3 regions of the Rhizobium ruizarguesonis genome follow, and region 2 is predicted to be linked to each of the others. Evidence: riboswitches for the same ligand, from Rfam matches in the RefSeq annotation. Region 2 holds a riboswitch; each other region holds the start of a gene.
What was found. A riboswitch is a leader RNA that binds a small molecule or an ion and turns the genes downstream of it on or off. The one in region 2 is predicted to bind cobalamin.

Region 1: it holds a riboswitch for cobalamin, as region 2 does, so the genes downstream of both, fdhA (formaldehyde dehydrogenase, glutathione-independent) here and metE (5-methyltetrahydropteroyltriglutamate--homocysteine S-methyltransferase) in region 2, are expected to answer to the same signal.
Region 3: it holds a riboswitch for cobalamin, as region 2 does, so the genes downstream of both, cobU (bifunctional adenosylcobinamide kinase/adenosylcobinamide-phosphate guanylyltransferase) here and metE (5-methyltetrahydropteroyltriglutamate--homocysteine S-methyltransferase) in region 2, are expected to answer to the same signal.

What each region holds. Positions count from the first base shown of each region.
Region 1 covers NZ_CP071681.1:540,574-548,083, forward strand. Annotated here, with positions in the region: gene J3P73_RS33610 (aminotransferase) at 1-687, opposite strand, end outside; gene J3P73_RS33615 (putative bifunctional diguanylate cyclase/phosphodiesterase) at 849-3,239, opposite strand; gene J3P73_RS33620 (ABC transporter substrate-binding protein) at 3,345-4,151, shown strand; gene fdhA (formaldehyde dehydrogenase, glutathione-independent) at 4,225-5,415, opposite strand; cobalamin riboswitch at 5,635-5,835, opposite strand; gene J3P73_RS33630 (DMT family transporter) at 5,976-6,899, opposite strand; gene J3P73_RS33635 (LysR substrate-binding domain-containing protein) at 7,012-7,510, shown strand, end outside.
Region 2 covers NZ_CP071678.1:4,498,890-4,506,399, reverse strand. Annotated here, with positions in the region: gene msrB (peptide-methionine (R)-S-oxide reductase MsrB) at 1-432, shown strand, start outside; gene J3P73_RS22060 (TIGR03862 family flavoprotein) at 578-1,792, opposite strand; gene J3P73_RS22055 (MerR family transcriptional regulator) at 1,862-2,284, opposite strand; gene J3P73_RS22050 (heavy metal translocating P-type ATPase) at 2,356-4,656, shown strand; cobalamin riboswitch at 4,696-4,901, shown strand; gene metE (5-methyltetrahydropteroyltriglutamate--homocysteine S-methyltransferase) at 5,006-7,330, shown strand.
Region 3 covers NZ_CP071678.1:2,913,008-2,920,517, reverse strand. Annotated here, with positions in the region: gene J3P73_RS14455 (chloride channel protein) at 1-1,599, opposite strand, end outside; cobalamin riboswitch at 1,853-2,249, shown strand; gene cobU (bifunctional adenosylcobinamide kinase/adenosylcobinamide-phosphate guanylyltransferase) at 2,687-3,211, shown strand; gene cobW (cobalamin biosynthesis protein CobW) at 3,216-4,265, shown strand; gene cobN (cobaltochelatase subunit CobN) at 4,270-7,510, shown strand, end outside.

The DNA of each region.
Region 1 (7,510 bases), on a different replicon from region 2:
CCAGGCCGGTTCGGAGAGAAGAGAGTGCGGCCGTCCGTAATTCTCGCCAAGAAAATCGCGATAGGTTTCATCGAGGATCAGCCAGGCGCCATATTTCCGGCAAAGCACAAAAAGCTCGTGAAGCAGACTTGGGGGATACACGGCCCCTGTGGGATTATTGGGTGTCACGACGGCAAGCATCTTTGCGCCGGCTGCAAGCGCCGCCTCAGCCGAACCCGGATCGGGAAGAAAGCCGCTGGCGGGGTCACAATCGACCAATCGGCGCCCGATCCCCAGCATCGATAACGTCGTGTCGTGATTGAAATAGAAGGGGTTGGTGAGCGCGACCGTATCGCCGGCTCTCGCCAGCGCAATCGCCGTGCACATGAACGCCTGATTGCAGCCGGCGGTCATGTGGATGTTGCCGGCGGAAATGTCGGCGCCGTAAAGCGCGGCAAGATGAGCCGCGTAGGTCTTGCGCAATAGAGGTTCGCCCTCGATCGGCCCGTAGCCTGTCATAGCCTGTTGCCCGGCCGCCTCGCCAAGGAGCCGAAGCATCTCCGGATGCGCGGGATAGCCGGGAACGGCCTGCGACAGATCGATGAGCGGCCCTTTTCCCCCTTTGTATTCGCGGCTCCAGGCGACGACGGAAGGAATGGGCGGGGCAGAGAGGCGGGCAACGAGCGAATTGGGTTTTGCAGCGATCATATCTATTTCTCTTTGATACCGATTGCTACAACGATACCAATTGCTTTCTCAACCTCTTTGTCTGACGAGACGGACCTGACGCGGAGACGCGCAACGCATGGTGTCGTCCGAAACTGCTCACACTTTTCGGCATCATGCTTTAGCGGGAGATCAAAAGCCTCTCAGGCAACGGCGCCTGGAGCGGTCGCCAGTAACCCGGCGCTCTCAGCTTTCCGGAAACTATCAAGGTCGCCAAGAGGAACCGGTTTGGAAAAGAAGTAGCCTTGGAGGTCGGTGCAGCCGAGGGCGGCCAGAAAGTCGCGTTGATATTCGGTTTCGACCCCTTCCGCCGTCGTCGAGATACCGAGGTTGCGGCTGAGCGCGACGATGGCGCCGATGATGGCCGCCCCGTTGGCTCTTGTGCCGAGCTGCGAGACGAACGATCGATCGATCTTGATGCGGTCGATATCGAAGCGCAGCAGATGGCTGAGACATGAAAAGCCGGTTCCGAAATCATCGAGCGAAATCTGGACACCCTGGCTGCGCAGCGACTTCAGCACCGTATAGACGTCCGAGTTATCCTCGATGAGCGAGGACTCGGTGAGCTCGAGCTCGAGCCGGGACGGCGGCAGGCCAGTCTCCTGCAGCACTGCGAATACTTCCTCGGCAAAATTTGGCCTTCTTAACTGGGCGGGAGACACGTTGACCGCAACAAACGTGTCTTCCGGCCATTTGCAGGCGGCTCTGCAGGCTTCACGCAACACCCAGAAACCGAGAGCGTCGATGAGGCCGCCCTCCTCGGCGACGGGGATGAAGCTGGCAGGCGTCAACAATCCGCGCTGACTGTGACGCCAACGCACGAGAGCCTCTGCACCCGATGCCGAATATCCTGCCTCAGCGCGATGTACCGTTTGGTAATAGACCTCGAGCGATCCGAAGTCGGGCCGGGCCTCAATCGGACCGGATTGTGGACCGTCAGCGGATGAGGTCATGCCTTTGGCCAAAACCTCCCGCAATTCGTTCTTGAGAATGTCGCGCGCATTCCTGCCGCCGTCCATGGAGGGTGAATAGACGCGCCACTGGCCCCTGCCGCCCATCTTGGCTTCGTACAGCGCGACGTCGGCGTAGCGCATGATGTCATCGGCATTCCGCCCGGCGTCTGGCACAACGGTCACGCCGATCGAGCCGCCGACGCGCGCGACCGCCTCGCCCCTCAAAAGCGGGAAGGGCTTACCAAGTTCGGCAACGATCGCGTCGCATATTGCCGGCAACACGTGATCATGATCTTTGATGTCCCGGAGAAGCAGGGCGAATTCGTCCCCTCCGAGCCGGGCAAGCGTGTCGCCCGGACGAAGCAGGGAGCGGATCCGCTCCGCAGCCATCCTGATGAGTTCATCGCCGGCGGCATGGCCGAACGTGTCGTTCACGGCTTTGAATCGGTCCAGGTCGAGAAGCGCGACTGCCGAGCGCTCGGCTGAATTCTGCGTCTCGGCCAGGCACTCGTCGAACCTGATCGCGAACAAGGCGCGATTGGGAAGGTCGGTCAGCACATCATGCAAGGCAAGCTGTCTTGCATGCAGCTCGCTTTTCTTCAACTCGCCGAGACTGCTTCGCAGGCGCACCAGCAAGACCGAGAACAGGATCGCGATCACCATGGCGGCTATCGAAAGCGCCGGCATCAATCGGCCGATCACCCTCGAACCTGGAAGATCGGGCCGCCATACGATGAAGCCGATCGGTTCGCCATTTGCCGTGGCGTCGATCTGGAACGCAACCTCGTTTTCGTCTGCATCGGCCGTGCGCGCGAAGCGCGCGCCGTTGAGGCCCTGTTGCCGGCTCAATTCGTCCAGCGCCGCACCATCGATAAACCGCACGACGATCAGGAACTGCCGCATCGTCTGCTGTTGCCGCTCATCAGCTTCGTTGATGGCGACGACGCCGACGATCGTCGGCCGACCTTCCAGCCGCATCAGATTGGCCAACGCAGTGTTGGAGCGCCCTGGGCTTGCAAGGCGGCTTTCCATCGAGGACGGCGTTCTTTCGTTGGAAGCCGAGCCTTGTCTCACCCCAAGGCGGGCATCGTGAAGGAGAGGCAAAAGGAGAGGCTTCATCCAGCGATAACGCTTTTCCGTTTGGGCGTCCGCCAGCATCAGCAGTTGCGCCTTCTCGTCGACGACGAAGGCCTGATCGTAGCCGAAGGCGGACATTGCTGTCTGGCTGATCGCGCTCCCGGCGGCCGCTGTCAGAACCGCATCGAGGCTGGAGGAACCTCCGCTTGACCGGGCAGCCGGATAAACACGGGTGAGGTAGCCGTTGCCGAACTGGCCGATGACATGCGCGACTTGATCGACCTGTTCCCGCAGGCGGGCGTTCACAAGCTGGCGCTGTCGATCAAGGGCGGCAGCGTCGCTCTCGGTTCCCGCCCACAGTGCCGAAAGCACGACCAGTCCGATCGCTCCAAGGCCGCTGACGGCAATCAGAAACAGAATTCGCCCCGAAGCGATCCAGGATTGCTGAAACGTGCTGGAGCTGGAAGGAAGAACGATCTGCAAGCCTAGACCCCTGAACACCACGACACGGGCGCATTGGTCGACGCTAACAAAGAAGCGTTCACGTAGAATTAAAAGCTGCGGCGCACTATGGGGCGAGATCGAATACGCCCCAAGGAGCTCCCGACGATGTTGCGCAGATCCCTTCACACTATAGTGCGCGGAGCCCTGATGACGGGCGCGGTGGGAATCCTTCTCGCCGCTGCCTTGCCGCTCCAGCTGGCTGCGCAAGATCGCATGCCGATGAGAATTGCCGTCGAAGGTGCATTTCCGCCCTTCAACTATCTCGATGCAAATAACAAGCTTCAGGGCTTCGACATCGATATTGCCAATGCGCTGTGCGAGGTTGGCAAGTTCGAATGCCAATTTATCATCGAGAAGTGGGACGACATCATCCCCGATCTCGTTGCCGACAAATACGACGCGATCATCTCATCCATGTCGATGAGCCTTGAGCGGCGTCAAAAGGTTGCTTTTACCGAAAAATACTACAACAGCCCGTCGGTGTTCATCGCCCGGAAGGATTCGTCGATCAGTAACGTCAGCCCAGCCGCCCTCAGCGACAAAATTCTTGGGGTGACCTCGTCGACAGCGCAGGAATCCTATGCCAACCATCTTTATCCGGACATGAAGAAGACGGTTTTTCGCTCTTCGCCCGAATTATACAAGGGGCTGGCGGATGGGAGTGTCGACATTATCCTTGAGGATAAACTCGCCATCTACGACTGGATTGCCAACACCAAGGCCGGAAGCTGCTGCGAGTTCAAGGGGCCGGATCTGGTCGACATCACATATTTTGGCGAAGGCGCCGGCATCGCGCTGCGCCTGGATGACAAGGAGCGTCTGACGCGCCTGAACGAAGCGCTGAAGAGCATCAAGGCGGACGGGACCTATGACATGATCAACGCCAAATATTTCCCGTTCAGCATCCAGTAATTCACCGGCCGATTTTCGAGAATGCGGGACGGTCGGGCTGTTGCCCGACCATCCCTGTCTTCGGTCGTGAGCGCTACGCGGCTTTCGCGACCTCTCCGTGCGGATCGAGGATATATTTTGTCGCTGCTCCATGGTCGAAGCTCTCATATCCAGCGGCGGCATCGTCGAGCGGGATGACCTTGGCGTTGACGATATCGGCAATCGGCAGCCGGTCGTGGAGGATCGCCTGCATGAGCTGGCGATTATATTTGATCACCGGTGTCTGGCCGGTGTGGAAGGACTGCGCCTTGGCCCATCCGAGGCCGAAGCGGAGCGACAGATTGCCGTGCTTGGCAGCGTTGTCGACAGCGCCCGGATCCTCGGTGACGTAGAGGCCGGGAATGCCGATCGAACCCGCGGCACGGGTAATCTCCATCATCTGATTGAGCACGATCGCCGGCTGTTCCCCGCCGGAATGGCCGCGTGCCTCGAAGCCGACCGCATCGATGGCGCTGTCCACCTCGTTGATGCCGACGACCTGCGCAATCATGTCGCCGAGACGGTCGCTCTTCGACAGGTCGATCGGCTCGAAACCGACCTTCGCCGCATGCGCCAGACGGTCCTTGTTGAAATCACCGATCATCACGACAGCGGCGCCGAGAATGCGAGCCGAAGCCGCAGCCGCAAGGCCGACGGGGCCGGCGCCTGCCACGTAGACGGTCGAGCCGACGCCAACGCCTGCCCGCACCGCGCCATGAAAGCCCGTGGGCAGAATGTCGGAGAGCATGGTGAGATCCCGGATCTTCGCCATTGCCTTGTCCCGATCGGGGATCTTCAGCAGGTTGAAATCTGCGTAGGGAATGGTGACATAGCGCGCCTGTCCGCCGATCCAGCCACCCATGTCGACATAACCGTAAGCGCCACCGGCGCGGGCCGGGTTTACCGTCAGGCAGACACCGGTATCCTGGGACTTGCAGCAGCGGCAGCGGCCGCAGGCGACATTGAAAGGCACCGAGACGATATCGCCGATTTCGAGCATCTCGACGTCGATGCCTTTCTCGATGATCTCGCCGGTGATTTCATGACCGAGGATGAGGCCCGGCATCGCTGTCGTGCGGCCGCGGACCATGTGCTGATCGGAGCCGCAGATATTGGTCGAGATCACCTTAAGGATCACGCCGTGTTCGATGCGGCGGCCGTCGGGCGCTTCCAGCTTCGGGTCGTCGATGTCGCGAACTTCGACCTTGCCCGGCCGGAGATAGACGACGCCTCTATTTTTGCTCATGGATTCCTCCCACTTGTTTGAAAGCCTCGATCTGCAACCGATGCAGTCGATGGCGACTTCCCTCCGGCCTGCCTCCTCTGCAGCCCGGTGTCGACAACACGAGGATACCGCCGCACCGGGCGATATTCGAATTTTCAAAACGGACAGATTGGATGCAGAAGTGAAGTGAACGCCACGGTTTTTGCCTGTCGTTCCGCTCGTGACCGTCTGCCGCAATCCGTCGATCTGCTGCGTAAGAGCTGGTTTCCGGCTCCAGAATCTCCTTCCGATCCATCTCGATATCTTTCCGGATGTCTATCCGGCGATTTCCTTGAGGATTTCAGTTCTTCTACCGCTGCGGGGCAGCGCCGGCGTCGGGCCGGCTTCCCAATGGTCCATTTCGCCAGTTTGCGAGATAGCGCCTTGAACAGTACAAACAAACCATGCCTGACGGAAAACAGCGATCAAGAAAACGACATGGGTGCAACTCAAAGACGACAGTCGCAAAGTCGCAATAGCGCTGCGTAGCGGAAATAATTGATCCCGCGAATACGGCGGTTTTCCGGTTCGTCCCGGAAGATTTAATCGCCGCCTAAAGACTTTAGGCGCGAGGGGCGCCGGCTGCGGTTGAAGTCGACGGCCGTGTGCCAGAGCACGGCGCCGAGGATGATCGCGCCGCCGAAAAAGGTGGCGACGGGCGGCTGTTCGGAAAACAGCAGCCACACCCAGAAGGGCGTGAGCACAATTTCCATCGTGCCGATCAGCGCCGCCTCGGCCGGCGGCATCCGCTTGGCCCCGGCAAGGAAGAGCACCAGCGCGAGAGAGAAATTGGTCGCACCGAAGGCGGCGAGAACGACCCAGTTGTGCAGGTCGAGCGAGCCGACTGAACCGAACGGGGCAAAGATGGCCAGCGTCAGGAAAGCGCTGACGACGGTCGGAGGCAGGCTCGGCACGCCGGGATTGATGCGCGGAATGATGATGACGAGCGCGAAGGACGCCGTCATGCCGAGCGCCAGCAGATCTCCCACACCAGTGCCGCCGCCGATCGACGAGGCGACGATGACCGCGACGCCGAAGAGCGAGATGCCGCCGGCAATCAACGTCCGCCTGGAGACCCTCTCCTTGAGGATGACCCAGCCGAGCATGGCCGCGATGAAGGGCGCGGTCGCATAGATCATCGTCACATTGGCGACGGTGGTCATGTAAAGCGCCCCGATGAAGCATACCTGACTGAAGGTCTGGCATGCGATCATGGCAAGACCTGTGGGATGGAAGACGGATCGCCATTGCCGCCGTGAGATGCCCCCTTCGAGGAAAAGGCAGGGGATCAGCAGGAACAGGCCACCGAACAATGATCGCCAGGCGATCGCCGTCCATACGTCGGTCGTCAGGAGTCGCGAATAGACGCCGCTCGCGCTCCAGGCAAGTGTCGCGGCAATGATGAGAAGCACACCCTTCTCGTGCTCGCTGCCTGCGAGGCGTCTGGCCGGATTTTCAATTGTCACGCAGATATTCTCAAAGAAGGAAGTCGAACGCGGCTTATTTGTGCGTCAAGAATTGACATCAGGCAAACGAATAGTAGAGATAGCTGTCATCGATTTTTTTAATGGCTTCCCCATGCACGAGCCGATTGAGAGCGACCTGCTCAGAACCTTCCTGGTCGTTGCCGAGACTTCCAATTTCTCCGCGGCCGCCCAGCGCATCGGGCGGACGCAATCGGCCGTCAGCAGCCAGATCAAGAGGCTCGAGGAGACGATCGGCGAGACTCTCTTCGAGCGGGGCGCCCGCGGCGTGCTGCTCACGCGCCCGGGCATACAGCTCGTGCCCTACGCCCGCCGGATCATCGATCTCTTAAGCGAGGCCGCCGCGACGATCCGCAGCAAGCCGCTGGATGGGCCTGTGCGCATCGGAATTCCCGAGGAATACAGCCAGACGGTGTTGCCGGCGGCGCTCGCGGTTTTCGCCGTTCGCCACCCGGCCGTCGAGGTTACCGTGTCCTGCGACTATACAGTCCGCAACCTCGCCGCCCTCGAGCGGGACGAACTCGATCTGGCCGTCGTTTTCGACTGGAGCGATGAGACCAAAGGCGAGGTCATCTGCATCGATCCGACAGTCT
Region 2 (7,510 bases):
CACTTGGGCCTGGCCGGCAAGGCGATCGCCGCCGAGACGTTTGCTGTGACGCATACCGACGAGGAATGGCGCAAGCTGCTGACGCCGGATCAATATGTCATCCTGCGCCGGGCGGGGACGGAACAGCCCTTCACCAGTGCCTTGCTGCATGAGGAGCGAAAGGGCAATTTCGCCTGCGCCGGCTGCGACCAGGACCTCTTTTCATCGACCACCAAATTCGACAGCGGCACCGGCTGGCCGAGCTTCTGGGCGCCGCTCGAAAAAGCCGTCGGCACCACGAGCGACACGACTTTCGGCATGGTGCGCAATGCCGTGCACTGCAGCCGCTGCGGTGGGCATCTCGGCCATGTCTTCGATGACGGCCCGAAGCCAACCGGGCTTCGCTACTGCATGAATGGGCTCGCCATGACATTCCGTCCGGCCTCGGCCTGATCCAGGGATGACCTTACTCGGTGCTGATGACTGCCTGCGCCTAGAACAGGATCATTTTAGGCCGGGTCGGCCTAAAATCTGAATCCTGTTCTAAGTTAAGAGTTGGAGCATGATGTCGTCCGAAAACCGATCACACTTTTCGGCATCATGCTCTGCACTGCAACCAGGCTTCTATGCCGCGTGCTGCCGCCCGGCCGGTCGCCAGGCAGGCGGTGAGGAGATAGCCGCCGGTCGGCGCTTCCCAGTCGAGCATCTCACCGGCGGCGAAGGTGCCCGGCAGCGCCTTCAACATGTAGCTGTCGTCGATGCCGCTCCAGCGGATGCCGCCGGCCGAGGAGATCGCTTCGGCGATCGGGCGGGTTTCGATCACCGGCACCGGCAGGGCCTTGATCATGCCGGCGAGACGTTCGGGATCGGTGCGGTCGCGCTCGGGAGCGAGTTCGCGCAGCAGCGCCGCCTTGACGCCGTCGAGGCCAGCGCCCTTGCGCAGGCGGTTTGAAAAGCTCGATTTGGCATCCTGCCGGGCAAGGTCGCGGCTCAGCCTCTCGATGGTGCGGCCGGGTGCGAGGTCGAGCGTCAGGGCAGCGCTGCCGTGGGTCAGCAGCCGGTCGCGGAGGCTGGCGGTGTGGGCATAGATCAGGCTGCCCTCGATGCCGCTCCCGGTGATGACGAATTCGCCGGGAAACGTGCCGGCCTCGGATGTTGCGGTGACCGACTTTACCGGCTCGCCGGCGAAACGCTCGCTGAAGCTTCCGCTCCAGCCGACGGTGAAGCCGCAATTGGCGGGCTTAAAGGGTTCGATCTCGACGCCTCTTTCCGATAGCCGAGTCAGCCAGCTTGCATCGGAGCCGAGGCGCGGCCAGCTTGCGCCGCCGAGCGCGAGCAGGGCTGCGTCACAATGGACGATGCTGCGCCCTTCGGACGTTTCGAAAACATAGCCGTCTTCGGCAAAACCGGTCCAGCGGTGGCGGGTGCGCAGCGTGGCGCCCTGTGCCTCCAGCCGCCTGAGCCAGGCGCGCAGCAAAGGAGAGGCCTTCATCACCTTCGGGAACACCCGGCCGGACGAGCCGACGAAGGTCTCGGTCCCGAGCCCTGCTGCCCAATCCCTGATGTCATCAGGGGTAAAGGCATCAAGAGCGGGGCGCAGATGGGCAGAGGCCGCGCCGAAGCGCGTGGTGAAACGGGCATAATCCTCGGAATGGGTAATGTTGAGACCCGACTTGCCGGCCAAGAGGAACTTGCGGGCGAGGGTCGGCATGGCGTCGTAGACCGTCACCGCATGACCGGGACGGGAAAGCAGCTCGGCAGCCGCGAGACCGGCCGGGCCGCCGCCGATGATCGCGATCCGCTTCTGGTTCATTGATGTCTTCGCCCGATTCTGTCTGCATTCAGTTTTGGCGCGAGCGGGGACCGCCTGCAAGGGCAGCGGTCAGTGGTGCGGATGCGTGCACTGGCCGTGGTCGGCGAGCACCTCGATGACGCGGCATTGGTCGACGCGGCCGTGGCCGCAGCCTTCCACCATGGTTTCCAGCTCGGCCTTCAGCGCCATCAGGCTGCGGATGCGCTGCTCGACCTCGATGAGGCGGGCCTTGGCGATGGCGTCGGCCGAGGCGCAGGACTGGTGCGGATCATCCTGCAGGGTGAGCAGCGTGCGGATCGCCTCGATCTCGAAGCCGAGCTCACGGGCATGGCGGATGAAGGCGAGACGGCTGATATCGGCAGGCTCGAAGGAGCGCTGGTTGCCCTCGCTGCGGCTCGGCGCCGCGAGCAGGCCGATGCTCTCATAATAACGGACTGTCGGTACCTTGACGCCGCTTTGGCGCGCAGCTTCACCAATCGTGATCTTTTTCATGATTTTCCTCTTGCACCTCTAGTCGCTAGAGGATGTAGGAGAGATGCTTCTGTTTGACAAGGAAGCGGATGATGGCTGAGAGCGAGACACGATACCGGGTTGGCGGCATGGATTGCGCCGCCTGCGCAACCAAGATCGATACGGCGGTCAGACGCGTGGCGGGTGTCGCCGATGTTTCCGTCTCGGTGATGGCGGGCACGATGACCGTCCGGCACGATGGCAGCAGCGATCTCAAGGTGATCGAGAAGAGGGTGATGGGGCTCGGCTATTCCGTCGCGCCGCTTGCTGGAAGCGCTGCGCCTGCGCGGGAACACGGCTCACACCATTATGACGACCACGATCACGGCGATCATGCCGGCCATGATCACGGCCATGAAGGCCACGATCACGCAGGTCATGATCACGATCATGCAAACCACGATCATGCAAACCACGATCATGCGAGCCATGACCATGATCACGGCGAAAAGGAAATCGAAGGCCTGCATGGGCACGACCATGCGCCGATGGCCGGTCCGTGGTGGCAGCGCAAGAAAGGCCGGCTGACCATTCTTTCGGGCGTGGCGCTCGTTGTCGCCTACGCCGTCGGCCATCTGGTGCCTGCGATCGCGCCCTACGCCTTCATCGTCGCCATGTTGGTCGGGCTGGTGCCGATCGCGCGCCGCGCCGTCATGGCAGCTCTCTCAGGTACGCCCTTTTCGATCGAGATGCTGATGACGATTGCCGCCGTCGGCGCCGTCATCATCAATGCCGGGGAGGAAGCGGCAACCGTCGTGTTCCTGTTCCTCGTCGGCGAATTGCTGGAAGGGGTGGCTGCGGGCAAGGCGCGCGAAAGCATCCAGTCGCTGACGGGTCTGGTGCCGAAGAGTGCGCTGCTTGAAGACAATGGGCAGACACGGGAGGTGCCGGCCGAAAGCCTTGCGGTCGGCGCCATCATCATGGTGCGTCCCGGCGACCGGATCTCCGCGGACGGCATCATCATCTCAGGCGAGAGTGCGATCGACGAGGCGCCGGTGACGGGCGAGAGCACGCCGGTGCGCAAGGGCGTCGATGCCGTCGTTTTCGCCGGCACGGTGAATGGCGATGCGGTGCTCAGGGTTCGCGTCACGGCGGCCGCGGCCGACAATACCATCGCCCGCGTCGTCAAACTGGTGGAGGAAGCGCAGGAATCGAAGGCGCCGACCGAACGCTTCATCGATCGGTTTTCGCGCTATTACACGCCCGGCGTGGTCGTGGTCGCAGCGCTCGTCGCGGTCGTTCCGCCGCTGCTGTTCGCTGGGCCGTGGGGCGAATGGGTCTATAAGGGCCTTGCCATCCTCTTGATCGGCTGCCCTTGCGCGCTCGTCATCTCGACGCCGGCGGCGATCGCCGCTTCGCTTTCATCAGGTGCGCGGCGCGGACTCTTGATGAAGGGCGGCGCGGTGCTGGAAACGCTCGGCAAGGTGACGATGGTCGCCTTCGACAAGACAGGCACGCTGACGGAAGGCAAGCCTCAGGTGACTGACATCATTTCCTTTGGCCTGAGCGAGGCGCAGGTGCTGTCGCGCGCGGCGGTGCTGGAGCGGGGTTCCAGCCATCCGCTGGCGCTGGCGATCCTCAACCGCGCCAAGGCGGACGGCGTTCCCGTGCCGCCGGCCTTCGAGCTGGAAGCGCTGCCGGGCAAGGGTGTCAGCGGCAAAGTCGGCGGTGAGACGCTGGATCTGCTGTCGCCGCCTGCCGCCCGCGAGCGCGGGACGCTCAGCGCGGAACAGGATGCACGCATCACGGCGCTGAACGACGAGGGCAAGAGCGTGTCGGTGCTGCTCGTCAACGGTATTGCGGCCGGCCTGATCGCCATGCGCGACGAGCCGCGTGAGGATGCCGAGGCCGGGCTCGCTGCCCTCAAATCAGCAGGCGTCAAGGCGATGATGTTGACGGGCGACAACAAGCGGACGGCAGCAGCCGTTGCCGGCATGCTCGGCATCGACTGGCGCGGCGAGATGATGCCGGAGGACAAGCAGCGGGTCGTCGGCGAATTGAAGCGCCAGGGCTTCATCGTCGCCAAGGTCGGCGACGGCATCAACGATGCTCCGGCGCTGGCCGCTGCCGATATCGGCATCGCCATGGGCGGCGGCACCGATGTGGCGCTGGAGACGGCGGATGCCGCCGTGCTGCACGGACGCGTTGGCGACGTGGCGCGGATGATCGAACTTTCCAAACGCACGATGCGCAACATCCTGCAGAATATCACCATCGCACTCGGGCTGAAGGCGGTGTTTCTGGTGACGACGATCGCTGGCATCACCGGGCTCTGGCCAGCGATCCTTGCCGATACCGGCGCTACCGTACTGGTGACGATCAACGCGCTGCGGTTGCTTCGGATAAAGATATAAACATTCCTTTATGTCTATTGACGATATCCACTTGCGGGCGCATTCTAGCGGCATCGTGGTTCTCCGGATTCGGTCCGGAGCTAAGAGGGAATTCGGTGCGGTGCCCAGCGCCCAATCCGAAGCTGCCCCCGCAACTGTAGGCGGAGAGCCGCCGTCCAATTGACGTCACTGGGGAGACGCCCGGGAAGACTGGACGGTGGCAGCGACCCGCAAGCCAGGAGACCTGCCGCGATTGATAACGTCCACGGGCGAGGTGTCCCGGTGTGCCGCTTTCTGCGAAACGGTACCCTTGCGTCCGTTCGTCGATGCGTCTCGCCAATGCCTTGCCCATAACCCTCGGGGTAAGGAAATGAGCATCAAGACTGCAAATCTCGGGTTTCCAAGAATTGGAAGCCATCGCGAACTGAAATTTGCGCTGGAAAGCTATTGGGCCGGCAAGAGCAACGCGGCCGCACTTCTGGAAACGGCGAAAAAGCTGCGCGCCGAGAACTGGAAGCTTCAGCAGCAGAAGGGGATCGCCGTCATCCCCTCCAATGACTTCTCGCTTTACGATCACGTTCTCGATCTCGCGGCGATGGTAGGCGCGATCCCGGCCGTCTATGGATGGCAAGGCGGCCCGGTCGATCTCGACACATATTTCGCGATGGCGCGCGGCTCGACCGGCGAGAGCCATCACGGCGATTGCGGCCATCTCCACCACGGCCACGGGGTGCCGGCGCTGGAGATGACGAAATGGTTCGACACCAACTACCACTACATGGTTCCGGAACTCAGGCGTGACCAGCCCTTCACGCTGACGGCGAACAAGCCGCTGGAGGCGTTCCTGGAGGCGAAGGCGCTCGGCATTCACACGCGGCCGGTCATTCTCGGGCCGGTCACCTTCCTGAAGCTCGCCAAATCCACGGAGGAAGGGTTCGGCACGGTCGAACTGCTCGATCGGCTGCTGCCGGTCTATGCCAGGATATTTGCCGAGTTGAGAGCGGCGGGTGCCGACTGGGTACAGGTCGACGAGCCATGCCTCGTCCTCGATCTTTCTGACAGAGAGCGCGCCGCGCTCAGCCAGACCTATCGGGCACTCGGCGAAGTAGTGCCGGATCTCAAGATCATGCTTGTCGGCTTTTTCGGCGATATGGGCGACAATCTTCCGGCCGCACTTAAGTTGCCGGTCGCAGGCCTTCATGTCGATCTGGTGCGCGGGCCGCAGCAGATCGAGATCCTCCTGGAAAAGGCGCCGGACAGCCTCGTGCTGTCGCTCGGTGTCATCGACGGACGCAACATTTGGCGGGCCGATCTCAACGCCATCCTGAACAGGATCGTGCCGTTGGTTTCCAGGTTAGGTGAGCATCGACTTCAAATCGCGCCGTCCTGCTCCCTTCTTCACGTTCCGATCGACCTCGAGCTGGAAACAGGGCTCGATGGCGAGCTGAAAACATGGCTCGCCTTTGCGACGCAGAAGCTGGACGAGCTTGCCGTGCTCGGCAGCGGGGCCTTGGACCGGAGCGGCGTCATCGGTGCCCTTGAAGCGTCTTTGCGCGCCGTCGCTGCCCGCGCCTCTTCCTCGAGGGTTCATGATGCCGCAGTTACGGCGCGAGTGGCAGGCATCGACGGAAGGATGAAACGCCGGGGTCGCGCATTCCTCTCGCGCAAAGCGCTTCAGGGTGACCGATTGCGACTGCCGCTCTTCCCGACAACGACGATCGGCTCGTTCCCGCAAACATCGGAAGTGCGCAAGTCGCGCGCGGCCTATGCAAAGGGTGCAATCAGCGAAGCCGACTACGAAGTCTTCCTGAAAAAAGAGACGGAATCGGCGATCCGCTGGCAGGAGGAGATCGGCCTCGACGTGCTTGTTCACGGCGAGTTCGAGCGCAACGACATGGTGCAGTATTTCGGCGAACAGCTTTCAGGCTTCGCCTTCACCGCCCATGCCTGGGTGCAGAGCTACGGTTCGCGCTATGTCCGCCCGCCGATCATCTTCGGCGACGTCTCACGCCCGAAGCCGATGACGGTGGAATGGTGGCGCTACGCGCAGTCGCTGACGGAAAAGCCAGTGAAGGGCATGCTGACGGGACCGGTGACGATCCTCAACTGGTCCTTCGTCCGCGACGATCTTGCGCGTGCAGATGTCAGCCGGCAGATCGCGCTGGCGATCCGCGACGAGGTGATCGATCTCGAAAAGGCGGGCGCGGCGATGATCCAGATCGACGAGGCAGCCCTTCGCGAAGGCCTGCCGCTGCGAAAGGCCGATTGGAAGACCTATCTCGACTGGGCGGTGGAAAGCTTCCGCCTGTGCTCGACCGGCGTTGCCGACCAGACGCAGATCCATACGCATATGTGCTATTCGGAGTTCAACCAGATCATCGATGCCATTGCCGCGATGGATGCCGACGTCATCTCCATCGAGACTTCCCGTTCGAAGATGGAGCTGCTGGAAGCCTTCCGAAGCTACAAATATCCGAACGAAATCGGCCCCGGCGTCTACGATATCCATTCGCCGCGCGTTCCCGAGGTCGGCGAGATGACCGAGCTCATGCAGCTTGCCCGCGGTCGGCTTTCCGATGGGCAATTATGGGTCAATCCGGATTGCGGCCTGAAGACCCGCAAATGGGAAGAAGTGCGTCCGGCGCTCGTCAACATGGTCGCCGCCGCTCATGTGTTGCGGACCATGGGTCGGTGAGGGGCGCTTAAATCTCCGCAACATCTCGAGGAGCCGGCTTTTGCGGGCTCCTTTTATGAACGGGTTCTCCACAGCGCTTTTCCGTTAACGCTTCGTTATCCACATCATACACAGGCACGGCGATTCGTTGTCGCCATTGCTGTGCCGCCACAACAATCTGTTGACGCAATCAGCGATTCG
Region 3 (7,510 bases), 1.6 Mb from region 2:
GTTGCGGTAGTGGATGAAATCGGCAAGCGTCTTGCCCTCGTCCTGCGCATCGGTCGGGTTGGCGTAAATCTCAGGCACGAGCACGAGGCCCGCATATTTGTCGCTCTCCTCGACCAGGATGACGCGCTGGGTCGAGCCGATCGGGAAGGCCTGCTTGAATTCCTCCAGAGAGATGCCCGCCCTTGCCGTCTTGACGTCGGCGCGCATCAGCTTGTCGACCGTCAGATTGCGGATCCAGCCGACATCATGCGCGCTGCGGATGCTTTCGCCGCGCAGATGAAAGCGCCATGTGGCAAAGGAGTAGCCGAAGGTCGAGCGCACGACGAGCGAGGAGGTGATGACGGCAGCGAGCACCAGCGCCGTGATCGGAAAATCGCCGGTGATTTCGAGCGCCAGGAACGTCATGGTCAGCGGCCCGCCGATGACGGCCACGGCAAGCGAACTCATGCCGACAACGGCATAGATGACGGGCGTCAGCGTCGCATCGGCGAAATAGGGGCCGCAATAGGCAAAGAGCTTGCCGAGCAGGGCGCCCATGAACAGCGAGGCGAAGAATAGCCCACCCCTGAAGCCGGAGCCGATCGAGATCGCCGAGGCGAAGGATTTCAAGAGGAAGAGGCCGATCAGCGTCGGGATTGCCACCTCACGGGAAAGGTTGAGATGCAGCGCGCCGTGGCCGGCCGAGAGCACCTGCGGCGAGATCATCGCCAAGAGCCCGACGATGATGCCACCGAGTGCCGGGCGGAAGGGTGGGGCGATCGAACTCTTGCGCGCCAGTTCTTCGACAAAGGCGACGCCCTGCATGATCAGGATGCCGACGCCGGCGCAGAAAGCACCGAGCAGCAGCGCCGGGATATAGTCGGCCGGCACGACCGAGCCAAAGCTGCCGATATCGATGGTGAAATCGCTGCCGGCGAGTAACCTTGCGATCAGGGTGGAGACAAGGGCGGAGACGACGACAGGCGTCAGCGAGACGATCGTATAGGTGCCGATGATCAGCTCGAAGGCATAGAAAGCACCGGTCAGCGGCGCGTTAAAGGCGGCGGCGATGGCGCCCGCCGCGCCGCAGCCAACGAGGGTGCGCAGGTCCGAGCGGCGAAGCTGCAGCTTCAGGCCGAATTTCGAGGCGAGGCCGGCGGCAAGCTGGGTATAGCCGGCCTCCAGGCCGACCGAGGCGCCGAAACCGTTGGAGATCAGGTTCTGCACGGCAACGATGATGCTGTCGGTCAGGGACAGGCGGCCGCCATGCAGCGCATTGGCCTCGATCGGGTCGACCATCGGCTTCTTGCGCCGTTTCGCCAGCACGAAAAGCAGCAGGCCGAGCAGGGCGCCGCCGATGACGGGGGCGGTGAGCAGCAGCATCTTGTTCTCGATCTCGGACGAGCTCAGTCGTTCGCTGTCGGCGATGCCGAAGACCAGCTGATGCAGCTCATTGGAGACGTAGCTCATGCCAGTGACGGCAAGACCCGAGATGATGCCGACGACGGCGCCCGCCAGCGATAGGCCGACCTCGCTACGCCGGGTCAGCGCCCGCAAGCGTCCCGGATCGAAGAAAACACGCAGCGCGCGGAAACGGCGCCGATCCAATTTCATAAGCATGGCAAGACAACTAGGCAGGGAGAGGCCTGGTCAAGGGCGAAGGCGCAGTCCGCTTGCGTCGCAATTGCGGCGAAAACCCGGCGGACGGGATAAATATTTGTGACGTAAGTCTCTGATAAATGACGATGTTTTAGGTAGAGTAAGTCGTGTTGGAGCAGGCATTCCGGCTGGCCGTCAATTGGTCGACCGCCAAGGCCGGTTGACTTCACCCCTGCGCTTGCCTAACCATCCCGATAACGGATGGCCGACTGACCATCCTGACATAACGGATGGTTCCGGATCGGTGTTACGCCCTTCCGGATGAAAAGGGAATGTGACGGGGCGGACCCAAGCCGGGCGCCTTCATCACAGCCGACCCCGCGACTGTAGAGCGGTCAGGGTCTTCCATCCGGCACTAAGCCCTTCCGGCCGGCGGCTTGCAATCATGCAAGCGGGCGGGACGGGCGACATGCCGGAAAAGCCACTGGATATGCATGGTGATCAACCGGGGTCGGACGCCTCTCAAGTCTACGAATCGTCCACCTTTTCACTGATGCAGCCGGGAAGGCGAGGATGATCCGCTGGCACGATCAGGGCGACCGGTTTCCGGTCTGCCCCGATCGCGGCCGATAACCGCGAGCCAGGAGACCTGCCATGCGTGCCGGGCGAGAAGCCCACACCTGGGCACTATGCCCGTTGCCAGCACGGAGGTTGTCTTGGCTGAACGATTGAATTCGGCGCGGCCTGGTGCGGCGCGACGGGGGGGTGCTTTCCTCTCCTCCCTCACTCCTGTGCTTGTGACAGGAATCCAGTGTGCCCAAGTCCTTGGGCACGGAAAACTGTGGGTCTTTCGTTGTTGCGCTTCATTTGCGCTCAGCACATTCGCGGCTTTGCCGCTCACCCCCTCATCCGGCTGCCGCCACCTTCTCCCCGCTGGGGAGAAGAGGAATGCCGCAACGGCTCGGTCCTTCTCATCCCGCAGAGGTCAGAGAGACGACCTTAGACTATGGCTTGCTCCCTCTTCTCCCCAGCGGGTAGAAGGTGGCCCGAAGGGTCGGATGAGGGGGGGCACACGGCGTGCCCTATCTGATCAACGGACCGTTTGCATATGATCGCCGCCGCCTCCAACACCGTCTTCATCCTCGGCGGCGCACGTTCCGGCAAATCCCGATTCGCCGAAGACCTCGTGACGGCCACCGGACTCGACCGCCATTACCTTGCGACCGGCCGCGCATGGGACGAGGAGATGCAGGCGCGCATCGCCCAACACAAGGTCGACCGCGGCCCGTCCTGGGTGACGCATGAAGAGCCGCTCGATCTTGTCGGCAAACTTACCGCCATCGACGGCGAGGGGCGCATCGTGCTCATCGACTGCCTGACGCTCTGGGTCACCAATCTGATGATGGAGGAGCGCGACATGGCGGCGGAATTTGCCGGGCTTGCCGATTTCCTGCCCGCCGCGAAGGCGCGGCTCGTTTTCGTCTCCAATGAGGTCGGTCTCGGCATCGTGCCCGACAATCGCATGGCGCGGGATTTCCGTGATCATGCCGGCCGGCTGCACCAATCAATCGCCGCGAAGGCCGCCGAAGTTTATTTCATCGCGGCAGGCCTGTCGCTGAAAATGAAGGGTTAAGTCCATGAACCAGCAGAAGATTCCCGCAACCGTCATCACCGGCTTCCTCGGCGCCGGCAAAACGACGATGATCCGCAACCTGCTCACCAAGGCTGGCGGCAAGAAGATTGCGTTGATCATCAACGAATTCGGCGATCTCGGCGTCGACGGCGACGTGCTGAAGGGCTGCGGCGCGGAGAATTGCACGGAGGACGACATCATCGAGCTGACCAATGGCTGCATCTGCTGCACCGTCGCCGATGATTTCATTCCGACGATGACCAAGCTGCTCGAGCGCAAACATCGGCCCGACCATATCGTCATCGAGACCTCGGGCCTTGCTTTGCCGCAGCCGCTGGTCGCCGCCTTCAACTGGCCCGACATTCGCACCCAAGTGACCGTCGACGGCGTCATCACGGTGGTCGACAGCGCCGCCGTTGCCGCCGGTCGTTTCGCCGACGACCACGATGCGGTCGATGCGCGCCGGGCCGAGGATGAGTCGCTCGATCATGAGAGCCCGATCGAGGAGCTGTTCGAGGACCAGCTCACCTGCGCCGACCTCATCGTGCTCAACAAGACCGACCTGATCGATGCCGCCGGCCTTATCAGGGTGCGTGACGAGGTCGCCTCCCGCACCGTCCGCAAGCCGGTCATGATCGAGGCACGGAACGGCGAGGTGTCGGCCGGCATCCTGCTCGGCCTCGGCATCGGCACGGAGGGCGATGTCGCCAATCGCAAGTCGCATCACGAGTTGGAGCATGAGGACGGTGCGCCGCACGACCATGACGAATTCGACAGCTTCGTCGTCGAGCTTGGCCCGGTCGCGGATCCCGCCGGCTTCATCGAAGCGCTGAAGACGATCATATCAGCCCATGACGTGCTGCGCCTAAAAGGTTTCGTCGATGTGTCAGGCAAGCCGATGCGTCTGCAGCTCCAGGCCGTCGGCAGCCGCATCGACCATTATTTCGACCGCGCCTGGGGCGCGAGCGAAAAGCGCGCCACGCGCCTTGTCGTCATCGGCCTGCACGAAATGGATCAGGACGCGGTGAGGGCGGCGATCGAAGCGCTGGCGTAACCCGATGCATCTGCTTCTGGCTCAACAGGGAACGATCAGCGACGGCGAGGAGGCAATCGACCTCGGGCAGACGCCGGGCGATATCCTGTTCCTGTCGGCGGCCGACAGCGAGCTTGCCGCGATCGCCGCCGCCCATCGCGATCGTGGGGCGGCGCCGTCGCTCCGGCTCGCCAGTCTGATGAGCTTGAAGCACCCGATGTCGGTCGATACATATGTCGAGCGCACGGCAAGGCATGCGAAGCTGATCATCGTGCGGGCGCTCGGCGGCGCCAGCTATTTCCATTATGCGCTGGAGGCGCTGCATGCAGCGGCAGCGCGCGCCGGTGCGCTGATCGCGGTGCTGCCGGGCGATGCCAGGCCGGATGCGGGGCTGGTGCCTTTCTCCAATGTTGATCTCGACGATCTCAACGCGCTCTGGGCCTATCTGATCGAGGGCGGCGATGCCAACGCGCAGGCGTTTCTCGACTATGCCGGGGTGATGCTGTCGGGAGCCGAGAAGCCGGCGCCGGCGGTGCCATTGATGAAGGCGGGTATTTGGTGGCCGGGACGGGGTTTGATCGGGGTCGAGGAGTGGCGGCGGGTTACCGATTCCCCCTTCTCCCCAGCGGGGAGAAGATGCCCGACAGGGCAGATGAGGGGGGCGAGCGACGGAGGGAGCGAGCAGCAGGATTGGGACGCCGGAGTTTGTCGAGCCACCCCCTCATCCGACCCTTCGGGCCACCGACCAGGGTTGAGCCACGGGTCTCAACCCGTCCTTCGGACCCCCGCTGGGGAGAAGAGGGAGCAAGCCGAGAAGCCGACAATCGCCATCAGCTTCTACCGCGCGCTCGTCCAAAGCGGCGAGACCGCGCCGATCGAAGCTCTCATCGAAGCGCTGACGACACTCGGCCTCCGGCCGCTGCCGGTCTTTGCTTACAGCCTCAAGGATCCGGTTTCGACAGGCATTCTCGAAAGCGTATTTTCGGTGCTGAAACCCGATGTCGTCATCAATACGACGGGCTTTGCCGTCTCGGCACCGGGTGCGGACCGGCAGCCGACGGTGCTGGAGGCGAATGAGGCGATCGTGCTGCAGGCGATCTTGTCGGCCTCGTCGAGAGAGGCATGGGCGGCTTCCTCGCAGGGCTTGTCGGCGCGCGATCTCGGCATGAACGTGGCGCTGCCCGAGGTCGATGGCCGGGTGCTGGCGCGGGCGGTCTCCTTCAAGACGGCGGCCCGCTACGATGCGCTGGTCGAGACCAATATCGTCGCCAGCCAGGCTGATGCCGGGCGGGTGCGCTATACGGCGGAGCTTGCCGCCAATTGGGCGCGTTTGCGGAAGACATCAGCCGGCGACCGGCGTATCGCGCTCGTCATGGCGAACTATCCGAACCGCGACGGTCGGCTCGGCAATGGCGTCGGCTTGGATACGCCGGCCGGCACCATCGAGGTGCTTCGCGCCATGCGGGCGGCGGGTTATCCGGTCGCTGACCCTCCGGCCGATGGCGACGCGCTGATCCGCCACCTGATGGAAGGGCCGACCAATTCCGGTTCTGACGGAAAAATCATCCGCGAGACGCTTTCCCTGAGTCTGTACAACAGCTTCCTGGAATCTCTTCCCAATAAGATTCAGGATGAGGTGAGAGCCCGCTGGGGCAATCCGCAAAACGATCCGTATTTTCGCGAGGGCGTCTTCGCCCTGCCTTTCGCGCGATTCGGCGAGGTACTCGTCGGCATCCAGCCGGCACGCGGCTACAATATCGATCCGAAAGAGAGCTACCATTCGCCGGATCTCGTGCCGCCGCACGGTTATCTCGCCTTCTACGCTTTCCTGCGCCGCGAATTCGGCGCCCATGCCGTCATCCATATGGGCAAGCACGGCAACCTCGAATGGCTGCCCGGCAAGGCGCTGGCGCTGTCAGAAAGCTGTTATCCCGAGGCGATCCTCGGGCCGCTGCCGCATCTCTATCCCTTCATCGTCAACGATCCAGGCGAGGGCACGCAGGCCAAGCGCCGCAGTGCTGCCGTCATCATCGATCACCTGACGCCGCCGCTGACGCGGGCCGAGAGCTACGGGCCACTGAAGGATCTGGAGGCGCTGGTCGACGAATATTACGAGGCGTCCGGCGGCGATCCCCGCCGCATCCGCCTGCTCAGCCGCCAGATTCTCGATCTCGTGACCGATATCGGTCTCGACCGGGATGCCGGTATCGCCAAGGGCGAAAGCGAAGGCGAGGCGCTGAAGAAGCTCGACGCCTATCTCTGCGACCTCAAGGAAATGCAGATCCGCGATGGGCTGCATGTGTTCGGCCTGTCGCCCGAGGGGCGGCTCTTGACGGACCTGACCGTGGCGCTGGCGCGGGTGCCGCGCGGGCTTGGCGAGGGCGGTGATGCGAGTTTGCAGCGGGCGATCGCGGCGGATGCGGGATTGGGCGGCGGCGTGCGGGGTGCCTCCTCCTTCGACCCTCTCGACACAGACATGGCTGCCGTTTGGACCGGTCCGCGTCCTGATATCCTCGCAGATGTTCTAGATGCCCCATGGCGAACCAACGGAGACACTGTCGAGCGCATCGAACTACTCTCGGCGAAGTTCGTTTCCGGCGAGCGCAAATGCCCCGAGGACTGGAAGGCGACACGGGTGGTGCTCTCCGAGATCGAGATCCGCCTCAAGCCCTCCATCCTTGCCTGCGGCCCGGCCGAGATCGAAGGTTTGCTCAAAGGGCTCGACGGCCGGTTCGTGGCGCCCGGACCCTCCGGCGCGCCGACGCGCGGGCGGCCCGATGTGCTGCCGACGGGCCGCAATTTCTATTCAGTCGACAGCCGCGCCGTGCCGACGCCGGCCGCCTATGAGCTTGGCAAAAAATCGGCGGAACTGCTGGTGCGCCGCTATGTGCAGGATCACGGCGAGTGGCCTGTTTCCTTCGGGCTGACGGCTTGGGGCACGTCAAACATGCGTACTGGCGGCGACGATATCGCCCAGGCGCTGGCGCTGATCGGCGTCAAGCCGCTCTGGGACATGAGTTCGCGCCGCGTCACCGGCTACGAGATCATTCCGCCGGCGATGCTCGGGCGGCCGCGCGTTGACGTGACGCTCCGCATTTCCGGCTTCTTCCGCGATGCCTTTCCCGAGCAGATCGCGCTGTTCGACAAGGCGATCCGCGCCGTCGGAGCGCTTGAAGAGGACGAGGCCGACAATCCGATCGCAACGCGCATGCGCGGCGAGGCGGCAAGGCTTGGTGCCGCCGGCCTGGACGAAGTCTCGGCAAAGC